Regions from separate parts of the Micromonospora sp. NPDC050397 genome, predicted to be linked through region 3. Evidence: riboswitches for the same ligand, from Rfam matches in the RefSeq annotation. Region 3 holds a riboswitch; each other region holds the start of a gene.
What was found. Region 3 has a riboswitch for cyclic di-AMP ahead of ACI2K4_RS23070 (coiled-coil domain-containing protein). Riboswitches for the same ligand answer to the same signal wherever they lie in the genome.

Region 1 (5,492 bases), on a different contig from region 3:
GCCGTACGCCCGGATCGAGCGGGGCAGCCCGGAGTAGGACTGTGGTCCGAAGAGCTGGACGTAGAGCGGGTATCCGAGCAGGATCAGCGCCACCCCGGCGGCGAGCCCCAGACCGGCCAGGAACGTCCCGGCCGCGTACCGAAGCTCGGGCCGGCGGGCCACCACGACCGCCAGCACGACGCCGAGGCCGACCGCGGTCATCAGCAGGATCTCCAGGTTGATCAGACCCTGCCAGACGATCAGCAGCCCGAGCAGCAGGCCGTTGCGGGGCCAGCGGCCCGGCTCGCGCAGCCGCAGCACCCGCCAGACGATCAGCGGAACCATGAACTGACCGACGATGTTCGGGTGGCCGTTCGCGTGCGAGACCATCGCCGGCGCGTACGCGCAGAACAGCGCGCCGACCCAGGCCGCCCCTCGGTGGCGGACCAGGTGCCGGGAGAGCACGAGGTACCAGGTCGTGGCCGTGGCGAGGAGCGCCAACGTGAGGAAGACGTTGAAGGCGATCCTGGGTCCGCAGAGGAGGGTCACCGGCGCCAGCGGGACCGAGACCCCGAGTACGGAGGTGTTCGCCATGATGTTCAGACCGTCCGGCACGTTCATCCGGTCGGACCAGAACGGGTAGTCGCCCCGGCTGACCACCCGCGCCCCGTGCGCCAGCATCCACTCGAAGAACGCCTGGTCAGCCTCGTTCTCCCGAACCCCGGAGCCGGGCCGGAGCCAGAGTCCGGCGGTGATCCAGACGGTCAGTCCGAAGTAGCTCAGCAGCGCGGCGACGTCCGCCAGCGGACCACGCCGGAAGCGGTGTGGTGGCGTGGGCGTGGGCGTCTCCGGCGTGGGCTCCTTCGGTGGACCGGTGGCACGAAGATGAGAGGTAGTCATGTCTGTTCGGAGGGTAGCGAAGGCTAGCGGACGGCCGGGCTCGATCACCAGGATCCGCGTCTTCCATGCCCAAACGTCCGGAAGCCGGACGGTACGGATCGACGTAACAATCCGTTCGTGCCACGCCGATGCCTCAATTTCCCTACGGTCGTCCTAGATGGTTCACTCTGTCGGTCCAGGGTGCAGGTCGAGTTTCAGATCGCGAGGAATCGACGCATGGCAGAAATCACTGGGGATCAACGGGTCCAATCCGAGGTACTCGAAGGTCTCGCGACCGCCGTGAACCACCGCAGATGGTTCGTTGAGCTGGCGATGCCGTACCTGGGTGACAACCCGATCGAGATCGGCAGCGGTCTCGGCGACTACGTGCTCGAGTGGGCACCGCACTTCCCCCGGTTCACCGCCACCGAGGCCGACCCCGACCGGCTGGTGGCGCTCAAGGACCGACTCTCCGCCGAGTCCAACGTCGAGGTACGGCAGATGCTGCTCCCGCAGCCCGAGCCGGAGCACGGCGACTACAGCGCGGCTGTCTCGTACAACGTGCTGGAGCACATCGAGGACCACGTCGGCGCGCTGCGGAGCATGTCCGATCTGGTCCGTCCGGGCGGGGCGATCGTCCTCATCGTCCCGGCGTTCCAGTTCGCGATGGGCCCGGCGGACATCGCCACCGGGCACGTCCGGCGCTACACGAAGAAGACGATGCGGGCGGCGCTGACCGAGGCGGGCCTGACCATCGAGCGGTTGCACTACGCGAACGCGCTGGGTCTGATCGGTTACTACATGGCGACCAACGTCTTCCGGCTGATGCCGAAGGAGGGCCCGATGGTCAAGGTGTACGACACCCTGGTGTTGCCGGTGACCAAGGCCGCCGAGCAGATCGTCCGCCCCCCGTTCGGGCAGTCGGTCTTCGCCGTCGCCCGGGTCCCCGGCGAACCGACCGCCTGACCCGACCGCTCCATCCGACCGCTCCATCCGACCACTCGGCTGGACCGCCTGACCCGACTTCGGGTTGCGCTCAGCGGCCGGCACCGACACCGTCTACCCGTCCCCGGTGTCGGCGACGGCCGCTCACTGCGTGTCTGTCCCCCGGGTTCAGCCCTTGACCTGGTACGTGGGGCGGATCACCGCGCGGGCGAGGGTGTGGAAGGTCAGGTTGAAGCCGACGTACGCCGGGCTGGCGTCCGGGGTGACGTCGAGCTTCTCCACGTCGAGGGCGTGTACGGCGAAGAGGTAGCGGTGCGGCCGGTCACCGGCCGGCGGCGCGGCCCCGCCGTACTCCTGGGTGCCGTAGTCGTTGCGTACCGCGAACGCGCCTCCGCCGGTGGCTCCGGCCTTGCCGGCGCCCCGGGGCAACTGGGTGACCGAGGCGGGGATGTTCACCAGCACCCAGTGCCAGAATCCGCTGGTGGTCGGCGCGTCCGGGTCGTAGCAGGTGACCACGAAGCTGCGCGTCTCCGCCGGGAAACCGGACCAGGCGAGCTGCGGTGACTGGTCGTTGCCGCCGACGCTGGGGTGCGTGAACTCGGCGTCCAACGGCTCACCGTCGCGTACGTCGTCGCTGGTGACGGTGAACGCGGGCACCGGCGGAAGCACGTCGTACGGGTCCGGCGGAATCGCTCGGTCGAGGTTCATCGGGAAGTCCTTCCAGTGATCGGGTGACTCGGAGTCTTTCTACCCTGCCCCGGCCCACCTACGGCTGCCGGTGCCGAAAGACGTACGGACATCGGCGGGCGCGGGCTTCGCCCGAGCGGTCCGTTCGACCTGGTCCGATCGGCCCACGCGAGGTGGCACGGTTGGTCGGAAGCGGCCCGGAAATCGGCCGGACTGCCGCCGAGGTGGCGTCCAGCCCACTCCAAGGGTCGGGGCGTGCGGACCGCCGAGCGGGAAATGCGACATCGTGCGCCGGGTCGGCAAAAGGCGGTACGACCATGGACAGCAAAATCACCCAGGGTGTCGACAAATACTTTCCGTGATCATACAGCGACCATCACAAATCGAGGAAAGTAGCGGCGTTGGTCACGGTTTTCGCAGGCCAAGCGGGCTTGGCAAGAACATGAACGGACCAGTAACGTCAGCCCGTCTGGTCCGGCCATTAGTCACCGCGGGTGACACCGGAACAGACCCGCTGAGTCGTAACTGTTACGAGCCGGGGACCCACAGTAGTTTTGGGGTGAATCCGCGAGACATTCGCGGTAGGGCGAGCTTCCCGTCCGAATCCGTCAGCTAACCCGGTAGGCGGTATCGGAAGGAGAACATGCTCCGTGCAGCGCAGTATCTGCCGTGGCCCCTCCCTCGGCCACGTCCCCCGTCACCTGCTCAGGTCCGCCCGCGCGCAGGCGCGGCCGAAGACGCTGGATCACTAGGCCACCCGCGTACGACCGTCGACGCGAGCATCGCGAACGGTCGGTGACACGAGTACGCGCGACCGGCAGGTGGACGGAAACGTACGGCACTGATTTGTCGTACGCCCTCATCCGGTAACGCATTCCACCGCGCAAGGCGGTGGCGGATCAGCACGCCCTGATCCGGCAGCCCGGGTTGGCGGCCGATGCCGCCGGACCTCGCGCGCACTCGTCACGCGACCGGCCCCGGCAGAGACCCCACGCCATCCCGAATCATGTGCCCCCGATCGCAGATCGGCACATCTGCGGAGGAAATCGAATGAAGCATCGTCAGCAACTGCGACTGCGTCGCATCGTGACCGCCAGCCCGTACCGGGTCAGCGTTGTCTCCGCCGCGGTCCTCGCGGTGGGTCTGACCACCGGCATCCTGCTCACCCAGGGCCACGAGTCGGCCCTGCCGGACACCTCGGCCGTGGCCGTCTCCGAGAAGCTCGGCGGCCAGGCCGCCGGCGAGATCGCGCCCAGCCTCACCACCCCCACCCCGGATGCCCCGGCCCCGGTCGCCACCTCGGCCGCGCCGAGCCCCACGCAGTCGGCCCCGGCCGCCGCCAAGAAGGCCACACCGACCGCGGTCAAGGCGGTCAAGAAGGCACCGCCGGCCGCGAAGACGCTCGACTACGACTACGAGGCGCAGATCAACGGCTGGTACTGCGGCCCGGCGGCGACCCGGATCGCCCTGACCGCCCGGGACAAGACGCCGAGCCAGGACGCGGTCGCCTCGGCCCTGGGCACCACGATGAACGGCACCAACTCGGCCGACGACACCACCCGGGGCCTGAACAGCCTGGCCAAGACGAACTTCTACTCGAGCACCTTCATCCCGGGCACGCCGTCGCCGGCTCAGATGGACCGGCTCCAGGCCGATGTCGTGCACGCGATCAGCAGCGGGTACGCGGTGGTGGCGAACATCGTCGGCTCGGCGACCGATGTCGACGGCGGGTGGCACGCGTACGACGGGGGCCACTACCTGACCGTCGTCGGCTACCGCGACAACGGGCGGACCGTGCAGATCGCCGACCCGGCGTTTGTCAACGGGGTCAGCTCCTACTGGATGAGCACCATCGACCTGGCCAACTGGATGGCCAGCCGGGGCTACTCAGCCTGATCCTTCCTCCCCCCTGGCCCCGGGTGCCGACCGAACCGGTCGGTGCCCGGGGCTGCCCGTACCAGCGGGACGATGGCGGCGGTGCCACAACCATCCACGGACGTGCGCGTTGACACTGTCGTGACCATGGCCCGCGCCGACCAGGCGGACACCGAAGACCGTTGGGTCGGGGCGGCAGTCCGCGCCCCCGGTCGCCACCACGAGTCGGTCGCCGTGCGCCCGTACATCGAACGAAGGGTTCTGGTGATGGCCGTGCCGTGTCAGGTGTTGACCCCGTGAGCCGCGTCGACGAGCCGCTGACCCGCGCGGGGATCTGGGAGGCGGCGGCGATGACCATCGCCCAGCACGAGGACCGGGGTACGTCGTACGCCCCCGGCACCTGCGCCTGTTGCACCCCGGACGGCTGTGCGCAACTGCGCTGGGCGATGGACGTGCGCGCCGGGCGGGACCCGGAGTATCCGATGGGCGCCCCGGTCCCGCCCGACCTCAAGTCGCTCGGCTAGCGTGCCGGGTCGCTCGGCCAGCGTGCCGACCGGCCACGGTGGTCACTCCTCGGACGCCCCGACCGCGAGCCTGGCGAACTCGTCCATCCCGCCGTTCCACATAAAGTCCGAGGTCTGGCTCAACCCGATGGCGATCAGCCCCTGGTTCGGGTCGTTGAACCAGGTCGTGCCGTAGCCGCCGTCCCAGCCGTAGCGTCCGGGCACCGGCGAGACCGCGTCCGGCTCGACCGCGACCGCCATGCCCAGCCCCCAGCCCTTTCCCGACAGCAGGACACCGCCACCGGTGATCTGCTCACCGGTCAGGTGGTTCCTGGTCATCAGCTCGACCGACTCCGCCGACAGCAGTCGCTCGCCCCGGTGGACCCCCTTGTCCAGCAACAGCCGGGCGAAGGCGAGGTAGTCGTCGGCGGTCGACAGCAGCCCGGCGGAGCCGGACGGGAAGACGGGCGGGCTGGCCCACTCGCTCGGCGTGGAGACCGTACGCGACTCCAGCTTGCCGCTGGCGAAGTCGGTCATGTAGTAGCTGGGCAGCCGGCGGGTGTATTCGGCGGGCAGCCAGAACCCGGTCTCGGTCATGCCGAGCGGGTCGAAGATCCTGGCCCG
Region 2 (5,492 bases), on a different contig from region 3:
GCCGCGAAGGGGCCGACCACGGCACTGCTCACGCTGGTCGTGGTGATCGCGGTGCAGCAGCTCGAAGGCAACCTGCTCGAACCATTGATCATGAAACGACAGGTACGCCTGCACCCGGTGGTGATCCTGGTGGCGGTCACCGCGGGCACCCTCTTCGGCGGCATCCCCGGCGCGTTTGTCGCGGTACCGGTCACGGCGGTGGTCTACCGGGTGGTCGACACGGTCTCGGCGCTGCGGCAGGGCAGGGAACCGACCTGACGTACGTCCTCCGCGCGGATGACCGCGACCAGGTCAGCGGTTTTCGCGCAGTGCCGCCGCCAACTCCTCGGCGGTGAAGTCGGCCTCGTAGGTCACGCTGCCCGGCTGCTGCTTGCGCCCGCCGGTCGCCAGGTCACCGGCGTCCACCGGCTCGAAGCCAAGCTCCTCGACCAGGTCGGCGATCGCTCGTTTGGCCTGGGGGTCGTCCCCGGACATGGGGATGCCGTACCGCTCCTGGGCCGAGGACTGACGGGCATGGTCGCGCATGTTCTCCGCGTGCAGGGTGTTGAACGCCTTGACGACGTGCGCGCCCTTCAGGTGCTGCTGCACCATCTCGCTGGAGGTGGTCTGGTCCTGGTCCAACTCCGGGATGTGCCCGTCCCGATCCGGGTAGTAGTTCCCGGTGTCCATGACCGGTTTGCCCTTCAACTCCGCCGTCGGCAGTTCGTTGTACCGACCGAACGGCACCGCGACGATCACCAGGTCACCGAAGCGGGCCGCTTCGGAGGAGCTGACCGCGTGCGTACGGTGTCCCAGTTCGCCCACCAGGTCCTGGAGTGTCTGCGGTCCCCTGGAGTTGGCGATCGCGAGTTCGTGGCCCGCCTCGGCGAGCCGACGGGCAAGCGTTCCGCCGACATTGCCGGCCCCGATAATCCCGATGTGCATGCCACGGGTTACCCGCCGAGGAGCGGCCCGAACAACGGGCGCCGACCCCGGAACTAGGGCGCGGCCCCGAAACTGGGCAGGCGCTCGGCGAACCAGTCGGCGGCCTGGTCCGAGACCTGTTCCAGCGCACCCGGCTCGGGGAACAGGTGGGTCGCGTCGGGGATGATCCGCAGTTCCACCTCCCCGCCGAGCGCGTCGCGGGCCTGCTGGTTGAACTGGATCACCTGCTCGTCCCGCCCGCCGACCAGCAGCAGGGTCGCCGCCCGTACGCGGGAGAGGGCCGGACCCGCCAGGTCGGCGCGACCGCCCCGGGAGACCACGGCCGGTACGTGCTCCGGCCGCTCGGCCGCGGCCACCAGTGCCGCCGCCGCGCCCGTGCTGGCCCCGAAGAGTCCGACCGGCAGGGCCGCCGTGTCGGGCGACCTCCTCAGCCAGTCGATGGCGCTGACCAGCCGTGCCGCCAGCCGCGCGATGTCGAACCGCAGTTCGGCGGTCTCCTGGTCGACCCGGTTCTCCTCTGGGGTGAGCAGGTCCACCAGTACGGTCGCCAGCGCGTGCCGGTGGAGCACCCGGGCGACCGCGACGTTGCGTGGACTGCGCCGGGAACTTCCGCTGCCGTGGGCGAACAGCACCACGCCGACGGCCCCCTCGGTAGGGGTCACCAGGTCCGCGGCGAGTTCCACGTCTCCGGCCGGGATAGCGGTTTCGGTCGTCTCTGTCTCCACCCGGTCTCCGATACCCCGAGTCGGGACGAACAACCGGGTGTTGACCACCTCGTCCGGTGGGACGAGGTGGACCGCGCCGCGGCCTGGTGCCCCCTACCGAAGGGGCCGTTTGCCATCGCGCCGTTCGGGAAGGCCAACGGGTGAGCAGGGACACGACCACGGTGGCCGCGGCAGCGGCCCGCGTCGAGCGATCGTGAGGAAACCCATGAGCCGCCAGAAATCCGCGAAGTCGGAGTCCGGACGTACCAACGCCAGCCCGCCGCAGGACAAGCGCGACAAACGTGACAACGCGGGGCGAGACTGGGCGGACGACGCGGCCCAGGCACGGGCCTCGGACGACCCACGACGGGTCACCCCGCACGACCAGAACGGCGTCCCTTCCACCGGCGACCGCTTCTGACCCGACAGCCGGCATCACGTGGACGACGCCCCGTCGGACCCTCGCACGAGGGCCCGGCGGGGATTTTCGACCGGGTCCAACTCCCCGGTCAGCCACGCTCAACTTTCCCATCCCATATCGTCCCGTCTCATACCAGAAGATTTCGCTCGTGGCGAGTGGAGATTTGGCCCTGAAAAGTCCAACTGATCCGGTAATGTCACCCTCGGTTCCGACCCGGTGGTTACCCCCTCGAGCTGTCGGCGACGACCGCCGCCCAATCGCTTCGTGCGAGCCGGGGAACCAGGTAGGTGGGGTGAATCCGCACTCGCGGTAGGGGTCGTTCCCGTCCCGAACCCGTCAGCTAACCCGGTCGGCGGCCGACGGGAGGAACGTGCGTGACGACACCCATGCGTCAGCGGTTCTCGCTGGCCCTGACCCTGCTCACCGTGGTCAGCGTGCTCGCCGGTACGGCAGCCGCCGGGCCAGCCTCGGCCACACCCACCGGACCGGCCACCACCGGCGACGAGGGCGGCAATCCCCTCTTACGTGACGTCCTGGAGTCCACCGGTCGCGGCTTCGCCGCGGCGAGCAATGCCGTGCGGAACGCGCGGGAGCGCCAGGCCGCGTACGCCGACGAGCTGCGGCGGATAGAGGAGCAGCTCGACTCGCTCGGCCCCGAGGTCGGCGAGGTGGCGGTCAGCGCCTACCGGATCGGCCGGATCGGACCGATCAGCGCGTTGCTCGCCAGCGCCGGCCCGGACGAGTTCATGGAGCGTGCCGAAGGTCTCGACCTGATCGCCCAGCGTGACAACAGCAAGCTGCGCAAGCTTCGCGAGGCCCGCGACCAGGCCAGTCGGGCAAAGGCCGCCGCCGACGCCGCCCTGGCCGAGGAGCAGCGGCAGCTCGCCGTGATGGCCAAGCAACGGGAGGCGGCGGAACGGGCCCTCTCCCTCGTCGGTGGGGCCAGCACCGAGGGCTTCGTCAACACCTCCTCACCCGTCGCGAGCCCCGCCCCGCGCAACCGGGACGGTTCCTGGCCGGCGCAGTCGTGCAACCGGGGCGATCCGACCACCCGGGGTTGCCTGACCCCGCGTGCGTTGCACGCGCTCAACGAAACCCGGCGGCTCGGCTTCACCCGGCACGTCTCCTGCTACCGCAGCGGCGGACCGTTCGAGCATCCCAAGGGGCGGGCCTGCGACTTCTCCGCCGAGCCCGGTGGCTTCGGCGGTGACGCGAAAGGCGGCGACCGGACGTACGGCAACAACCTGGCCGCGTTCCTGGTCCGCAACGCCGACCAGCTCGGCGTCCTCTACGTGATCTGGTACCGGCAGATCTGGTTCCCGGCGACGGGCTGGAAGGCGTACTCCTCCGCGCAGGGCGACCCGTCCAGCGACCACACGAATCACGTACACCTGTCGCTGCTCTGACGGTCCGACGGGCGTCAGCTCCCGGGTTCGTCGGGTGCCGGATCCTCCGGCCGGGTCGCCGGTCCCGGACCCCGGGCCTCGGTCACCGACGCCCGGCGGGCGGGCGCGCGGCCGGGCGGCTGCTGTGGTGCCGGGCCGACCGGATGCGGCTCCGGGTTCGCCCTGCTCACCGGCTCGTCACAGGTCACCACGAACCGCTCACCGTGGTGGATCACCTCCACCGACCCGGTCCGGTCGGTGTTGCGCAGCGCGTACGTCGTCTCCCGCTCGCGTACGTCCACCCGCAGCCGGTGCCCGCGCCAGACCAGTGAGAACTCCAGCCGATCGATCCGGTTCGGCAGCCGGGGGGCGAACGAGAGGATCTCGCCGTGGTCCCGCATCCCGCCGAACCCGGCGACCAGGGCGATCCAGGCGCCGGCCAGCGAGGCGACGTGCACCCCGTCCCGGGTGTTCTGGTTCAGGTCGTGCAGGTCCATCAACGCGGCTTCGCCCAGGTAGTCGTGGGCCAGTTCGAGGTGCCCCACCTCGGCGGCGAGGACCGCCTGGGTGCAGGCGGACAGGGACGAGTCGCGGACCGTACGCCGTTCGTAGTAGGCGAAGTTGCGGGCCTTCTCCTCCGGGGTGAACGCGTCCCCGCGCCAGTGCATCGCGAGCACCAGGTCGGACTGCTTCACCACCTGCTTGCGGTACAGGTCGAAGTACGGGTAGTTGAGCAGCAGCGGGTACTTCTCCGGCGGGGTGGCGGCGAAGTCCCACTCCTGGAGCCGGGTGAACCCGTCCACCTGCTGGTGTACGCCCAACTCCTCGTCGTACGGGACGTGCATCGCGTTTGCCGCGTCGCGCCAGGCGGCGGTCTCCTCGTCGTCCACGCCGAGCCGCCAGGCGTGGTCGCTGTGCCGGGAGACCGCCTCGGCCGCCGCCAGCAGGTTCCGCTGGGCCATCAGGTTGGTGTAGACGTTGTCGCTCTTCACGGCGGTGTACTCGTCCGGGCCGGTCATGCCGTCCAGGTGGAAGTGGCCGTCGCGGTCGTGGTGCCCGAGGGAACGCCAGAGCCGAGCGGTCTCGACCAGCAGTTCCAGCCCCACCTCCCGCTCGAAGTTCTCGTCGCCGGTGGCCTTGACGTAGCGGCGTACGGCGTCGGCGATGTCGGCGGCGATGTGGAACGCGGCCGTCCCCGCCGGCCAGTACGCCGAGCACTCCTGCCCCCGGATCGTCCGCCACGGGAAGGCGGCCCCGTTCAGCCCGAGGGTCCGGGCCCGTTCCTGGGCCATCGACAGGGTCGAGTGCCGCCACCGGAGCCCGGACGCCACCGCCGACGGCAGGGTGTACGTCAGCACCGGCAGTACGAACGTCTCGGTGTCCCAGAAGACGTGCCCGTCGTAGCCCGGACCGGTCAGCCCCTTGGCCGCGATCGGCCGCAGCTCGGCCCGGGCACCGGCCTGGAGCACGTGGAACAGGCCGAACCGGACCGCCTGCTGCACCTCCGGGTCGCCCTCCACCCGTACGTCCGAGGTGTCCCAGAAGGTGTCCAGGTAGTCGCGCTGCTCGCGGAGCAGCCCGTCCCAGCCGGAGAAACGGGCACCGGCGAGGGCGGCGCCGACCTGGTCCCGCAGAGCCGGCCGGGAACGTTGGCTGGACCAGCCGTACGCGACGTACTTGTCCAGCCGGACCTTCTCCCCGCCGGGTGCGAGGATGCAGGTGACGGTGGTCCGGGCCCAGTCGTCGAAGGTCTCGGTGCTCAGCGTGGTGCGCTCCGGCCCCTCGAGCTCGTGCCCCATCGCGGCGGCGAGCCGCAGTCCGCTGGCCCGGGTGCGGTGGATCAGCAGACCGCCGTCCTCCAGCGCCAGGTGCTCCTCGGCCTCCAGCGGGGACTCCAGCACCGCCGCGACCCGGGGGTCCCGGCTCTGTGCCGGCAGCACCTCGTTGGCGACCAGTTCCGACTGCACGATCAGTCGCAGCGGCTCGTCGACCGCCTCCACCTCGTACCGGATCGCGGCCACCGAGCGTTGGGTGAACGAGACCAGCCGGGTGCTGCGG
Region 3 (5,492 bases):
GCACCGGCGGTGGGATTGCGGTCGACGTCGGGGCCGAGGAAGAGCCCGATGCCGAAGTAGCCGGCGAGCACCAGTCCCAGCGCACGCAGGGCCCACCGCCAGCCCGTCGAGCCGATCAGGGCGGCCACCCGCGCGGGCAACGGTCGACCCGCCTCCGGGTCACCCAACCGGGCGTCCCGCCAGAACGCCCCGAGCACGACAAACGAGATGACCAGGGCCAACGCGGCACCGGTCACCGCGAACCCGAACGGGATGGGCAGGTCCTGGCGACCGCCCACCCCGTGGGCGAGCAGTTCCGGGAAGACGTACGCGGAACCAGGGGCAGGGTCGCTCATCGCACCAGGAGTTGGAACAGCAGGAGCCCCGACTGGTGCGTCTCGACCTCGAACAGACCGTCCAGTTCGGCCTCGAACTCCACCGTGGCCGGCTGTCCGGCGATCAGGTCGGCGCCGACCTCGTACCCGTGCACGTGGACCCGGTCCGCGACGTCGCTGGTGACGGTGATCCTGACCTGCTGGTTCTTCTTCGCGTCGATCCGACCGGGCTGCGGCTCGGCCCGACCGCCGGTGATGGTGATGGCCACCTCGACCGGCGCGGACGGGTCGGTCGGCTGCTCCGTCGAACCGCAACCGGTGCCCGCCACGGCGAGCAGGATCGCGCTGCTCAGCACGGCCAGAGCGCGACGGCGGCCGGTAACGGGCTTCATCGACATCTCCCCAGTCAGGCCGGTCCGCGACGTTGGGAAGCGACTGTAGCGTCTTGCCGGGCACAGCGGAAGCCACCATGATGGGCCGATGCGATCGCCCCGGCTGGTCAACGTACGCGCGGCATGCCGCCTGCTCGCCGTCCTCCTCGGAGCGACAGTCGCGCTCGTCGTGGCCGGTGCACCCGCCTCCGCCCACGGGCAACTGGCGGTCTCCGACCCGGTGGCCGGTGCCACGTTGTCGCAGCCGAAGCAGGCGTTGGAGCTCTACTTCACCGAGGCACCGGCGGCGAACGCGTACTTCACCGTGACCGCACCGAGCGGTGTCCGGGTCGACGGCGGCTGGCAACCCGGCCCGGAGAAGCGACTCGACCGCCCGGTGACCGAACTCAACCTGGTCAACGGCAAGTGGGAGCCGAAGCTCTACCACACCGGCTACTCCGCGTTCGTGCAGGTCACGCACTGGCCGGAGAAGGGCGAGTACACCGCCAGCTACCTCTCGGTCGCCTCCGACCGGGAACCCGTACGCGGTACGGTGAAGTTCAGGTACTCCGGCACACCCACCGCCGCGCCGCAGGGCTGGACCGCGCCGACCAATGCCGCCGACCCGGCGTTGGTGGCCGCGGCCGAGAACCCGGAGCCGCCCCGGTCGGCCGCCCCGGGCGACACCGGCCAGGCCGCCGCACCAACCCCGGCCGGTACGACCGACGCCGGTGACGGCACCGGCGACAGTGGAGCGCTCACCTGGCTGCTGCCGGTGCTGCTGCTGGCGGCGGTGGTCCTGATGGTGGTGCTGGTACTGCGGCCGAAGAGACGGGCGCGGATCAACACCGGCCCGGCGAACCGGCGCCGGCCGGCGACCTCGGCGGCGGCCCGTCGTGCGGCGGCGGCCCGGAAGGCGGCGGGCGGCTCCTCCGGTCGGAACGCCCAACCGGCCCGCAGGCGTGGCGGCAACCGCTGAGTCGACAATGTCGAACATCGTCATTACGCCCGGTACCGATCACTTAATGAAAAGCAAAGACGATGACCGAAAGTCGTTGTCCCATAACGCTTTTCGTACCGCTTGGGGCATGCACATCGGCACATCTCGCAAGGTAAGATTCTTCGCGGTCAACGCCAATCGGCGCCAACCGGTGCCGGCGGGACCGTCGCCTAATCGTTTCGGCGAACCGGGGAACCGAGTACCCGGGGTGAATCCGCGAAAGCGGTAGGGATCACTTCCATCCCGAACCCGTCAGCTAACCCGGTCGGCGACCAACGGAAGGATCCTGCATGACGGCACCCCTCCGCCGATGGTTCACCCCTGCCCTGGCTCTGTTCGCCAGCGCGGTCATGGTGGCCCCGTTCTCCGTTCCGGCCCAGGCCGCACCGACCCCGGCCGCGCCGACGGAGTCCGACACCCCGCTGCTCAGCGAGGTGTTGGACCAGACCGGTCGGCGTTTCCTCGACGCCAAGGCCGCGCTGGAGGCTTCCAAGAAGCGCCAGGGCATCCTCGCCGCCGAGCTGAAGAAGGCCGAGGAGCAGATCGAGGCGCTGACCCCTCAGGTCGCCGAGATCGCCGCCCGCGCCTACCGGACCGGCAAGCTCGGCCCGGTGTCGGCGCTGCTCAACAGCGCGTCGCCGGACTCGTTCCTGGACCGGGCCGCCGCGTTGGAGGAGATGAACGCGGTCAACGACCACAAGATGCACGAGCTCAACGCCGCCCGCGAGCTGGCCGACCGCGCCAAGGCCCTGGCCGACGCCGAGGTCAAGGAGCAGGAGAAGCAGCAGACGGTCATCGCCCGGCAGAAGTCCGACGCCGAGAAGGCACTCGCCCTGGTCGGTGGCAAGCGACTGACCAACGGGTTCGTCAACGCCAGCTCACCGGTGGCCAAGGCCGCACCACGTACGGCCAGCGGCGGTTGGCCGGCCGAGTCGTGCAGCAAGGACGACCCGACCACCAGCGGCTGCATCACCCCGCGCACGCTGCACGCGTACAACGAGGTGAAGAAGGCGGGGTTCAATCTCTTTGTCGGCTGCCACCGCAACGGTGGTCCGTTCGAGCACCCGAAGGGCCGCGCCTGCGACTGGTCACTGCTGAAGAGCGGATTCGCCCCCGCCGCCACGAACGCCCAGCGCCTGTACGGCAACAACCTGACCGCGTTCCTGGTGCGTAACGCCGACCGGCTCGGCATCCTCTACGTGATCTGGTACAAGCAGATCTGGTTCCCAGCCACGGGCTGGCAGTCGTACAGCGGTGAGAGCGACCACACCGACCACGTACACATGTCCATGCTCTGACGGCGGCACGACCGACCTCCTCGGGCCTCCGCCCGGCCACCGTGCCGGCGGGGGCCCGATCCGTTACGCCGTCCCGCCCGCCAATCGGAACATCCGTGACGATCAGACCGATCGCCCCACTCCACGGGGTCCCTTTGGCGAGGATGACGCGTCATCCTCGCCGGTATCATGGTCGGCGTGACGGGGACCGGGGAGAAGTGGCTCAGCGAGCGGGAACAGCGCGTCTGGCGTTCCTTCATCGCGATGCAGATGGAGTTGGAGAGCAGGCTGAGCCGCCAACTGCTGGCCGAGACCGGCCTCTCGGCCAGCGACTACGGCGTGCTGGTGCACCTCAGTGAGGCGCCCCAGGGGCGACTTCGGATCTTCCAGCTCCGGACCCATCTCCAGTGGGAGAAGACCCGGCTGACCCACCACCTGGGGCGGATGGCCCGGCGGGGCCTGGTCGAACGGGAGCCCTGTGAGACCGACACCCGGGGCGCGTTCATCCAGATCACCGATGCCGGTCTGGCGGCCATCCGGGCGGCGGCCCCGAGGCACGTCGCGCACGTCCGCCACTTGGTGATCGACCGACTGAGCCCGGAGCAGCTCGACCTGCTCGGCGAGATCTCGGACCTGATCCGGTCGGGCTTCGACGCCTGCGACACCGAGGCCGAGGGGTGCGACCCGGAGCAGTCGCCCTGCCCGCCCGGGGTCGGGCCGGACGACGCCGACCCCGGGCACCGGGACCACTGACCGCATCGACGGTCGCGTCGGTCAGGCGCGGTCGAGCACCCAGGTCAGCCCACCGGCGTCCTTCGGCGTCAGGGTCAGTGTGTTGCCACCGCACTGGTAGCGGCCCTCACCGAGCAACGGCTGGATGTCCACCACGTCGGCGCTGCGGTTCGCGCCGTCGCCGACGTACTCGGAGATCCGGACGTTGTCGAAGAGCTTGGCCGGGGTCGGCTGGGTCAGCTCGACGGTCACCCTGGTGTCGCCCCACTGCAACGGCGGGACCGGTGCCCAGTCGCCCGAGGTCCCGGCGCCCGCGCCGGTGCTGACCGTACCGGTGGCCTTGCCGGCGTAGCTGAACGTGCCGGCGACCTTGGCGTCACCGAGTTGGGCGTTGAAGGTCACCGGTTTCATGCCGGCGAAGTCGACCGTGGTCGCGCCGGTCGGACCGACCTTCACCAGCACTCCGTCCCCGCCGCTGATGCTGGCACTGGCCAGGGCGCCGCCGGCCTGTCCGGAGGCGGCGGTGGTCCGCCAGTCCCCGGTCACACAGGACGCCACCGGGCCGCCGGTCGGCGGCGAGGTGCCCGCGCTGCCGGTCGGTGCGGCGCTGCCCGTACCGGCGCTCGGGCTCGGGGTGGCCAGACCCACGGCCCCGCCCTCGCCGCATCCGGCCACGGCCAGACCCAACCCCGCGAGGGTGGCAACCGTCGCTATCGCCGATGTACGCATCCGTCGTCCTCTCGTCCGGGCGGCGGCGTACGCCCACCGTGGCGGGCGCCACGGCACATCCACCCATCCGTTCTGCTACCCCGGATCGGACATCGACCAAACCGAAGCCTGGCCGCAGGCCCTAGGCTGCCCTGAGAGCCGCCCCCCGCCCGCCACCGCGTGCCCTCGCCCCTCTACCGCGTGCCTCGCGCGCCCCCACCGCGCCCGCCCACCCCGTGTCCCCTCGGAAGGCACCCCCCGGAAGGCATCCCGCCCCGTCCCCCGGAAGGCATCCCGCGAATGAAGATCACCGCCGCCGACGTCTTTGTCACCTGTCCCGGCCGTAACTACGTCACATTGAAGATCACCACGGACGACGGCCTGGTCGGCTACGGTGACGCCACCCTCAACGGGCGCGAGCTTTCGGTCGCCTCCTACCTGCGGGACCACCTGGTCCCGCTGCTGATCGGCCGGGACGCCGCACGCATCTCCGACACCTGGCAGTACCTCTACCGAGGGGCCTACTGGCGGCGCGGACCGGTGACCATGACCGCGATCGGGGCCGTCGACGTCGCCCTCTGGGACATCAAGGGCAAGGCCGCCGGGCTGCCGGTCTACCAGCTTCTCGGCGGTGCCGCCCGGGACGGCGTCACGGTCTACGGTCACGCCAGCGGCGCCGGTATCGACGAGGCGGTCGCCGACGTGGCCCGTTTCCTGGCCGCCGGCTACCGCGCGGTCCGGGTGCAGTCCTCGGTGCCGGGACTCGACTCGACGTACGGCATCCGGGTCGGTGGCGGTCTCACCTACGAACCGGCAGCCGACGACCGACCGGTCGAGGACGTCTGGGACACCGCCGCCTACCTCGACTTCGTACCCAGGCTGGTGGCCGCCACCCGGGACCAACTCGGCTACGGGTTCCACCTGCTGCACGACGTGCACCACCGGCTGACCCCGATCGAGGCGGCCCGGCTCGGCAGGTCGCTGGAGCCGTACCGGATGTTCTGGATCGAGGACAGCACCCCGGCCGAGGACCAGTCCGCGTTCCGGCTGATCCGCCAGCACACCGTCACCCCGCTGGCGGTCGGCGAGG

Region 1: it holds a riboswitch for cyclic di-AMP, as region 3 does, so the genes downstream of both, ACI2K4_RS19005 (C39 family peptidase) here and ACI2K4_RS23070 (coiled-coil domain-containing protein) in region 3, are expected to answer to the same signal.
Region 2: it holds a riboswitch for cyclic di-AMP, as region 3 does, so the genes downstream of both, ACI2K4_RS13785 (coiled-coil domain-containing protein) here and ACI2K4_RS23070 (coiled-coil domain-containing protein) in region 3, are expected to answer to the same signal.

Annotation. Positions count from the first base shown of each region.
Region 1 covers NZ_JBJDPS010000005.1:33,568-39,059, forward strand. Annotated here, with positions in the region: gene ACI2K4_RS18990 (hypothetical protein) at 1-879, opposite strand, end outside; gene ACI2K4_RS18995 (class I SAM-dependent methyltransferase) at 1,096-1,824, shown strand; gene ACI2K4_RS19000 (YbhB/YbcL family Raf kinase inhibitor-like protein) at 1,972-2,511, opposite strand; cyclic di-AMP (ydaO/yuaA leader) riboswitch at 2,993-3,132, shown strand; gene ACI2K4_RS19005 (C39 family peptidase) at 3,541-4,386, shown strand; gene ACI2K4_RS19010 (hypothetical protein) at 4,662-4,889, shown strand; gene ACI2K4_RS19015 (serine hydrolase domain-containing protein) at 4,932-5,492, opposite strand, start outside.
Region 2 covers NZ_JBJDPS010000003.1:624,401-629,892, forward strand. Annotated here, with positions in the region: gene ACI2K4_RS13765 (AI-2E family transporter) at 1-258, shown strand, start outside; gene ACI2K4_RS13770 (NADPH-dependent F420 reductase) at 292-924, opposite strand; gene ACI2K4_RS13775 (dienelactone hydrolase family protein) at 978-1,649, opposite strand; gene ACI2K4_RS13780 (hypothetical protein) at 1,855-2,049, shown strand; cyclic di-AMP (ydaO/yuaA leader) riboswitch at 2,290-2,420, shown strand; gene ACI2K4_RS13785 (coiled-coil domain-containing protein) at 2,436-3,455, shown strand; partial or broken gene ACI2K4_RS13790 (glycoside hydrolase family 65 protein) at 3,548-5,492, opposite strand, start outside.
Region 3 covers NZ_JBJDPS010000006.1:438,927-444,418, reverse strand. Annotated here, with positions in the region: gene ACI2K4_RS23085 (hypothetical protein) at 1-335, opposite strand, end outside; gene ACI2K4_RS23080 (hypothetical protein) at 332-706, opposite strand; gene ACI2K4_RS23075 (copper resistance protein CopC) at 795-1,664, shown strand; cyclic di-AMP (ydaO/yuaA leader) riboswitch at 1,843-1,972, shown strand; gene ACI2K4_RS23070 (coiled-coil domain-containing protein) at 1,976-2,983, shown strand; gene ACI2K4_RS23065 (MarR family winged helix-turn-helix transcriptional regulator) at 3,161-3,715, shown strand; gene ACI2K4_RS23060 (hypothetical protein) at 3,737-4,423, opposite strand; gene manD (D-mannonate dehydratase ManD) at 4,703-5,492, shown strand, end outside.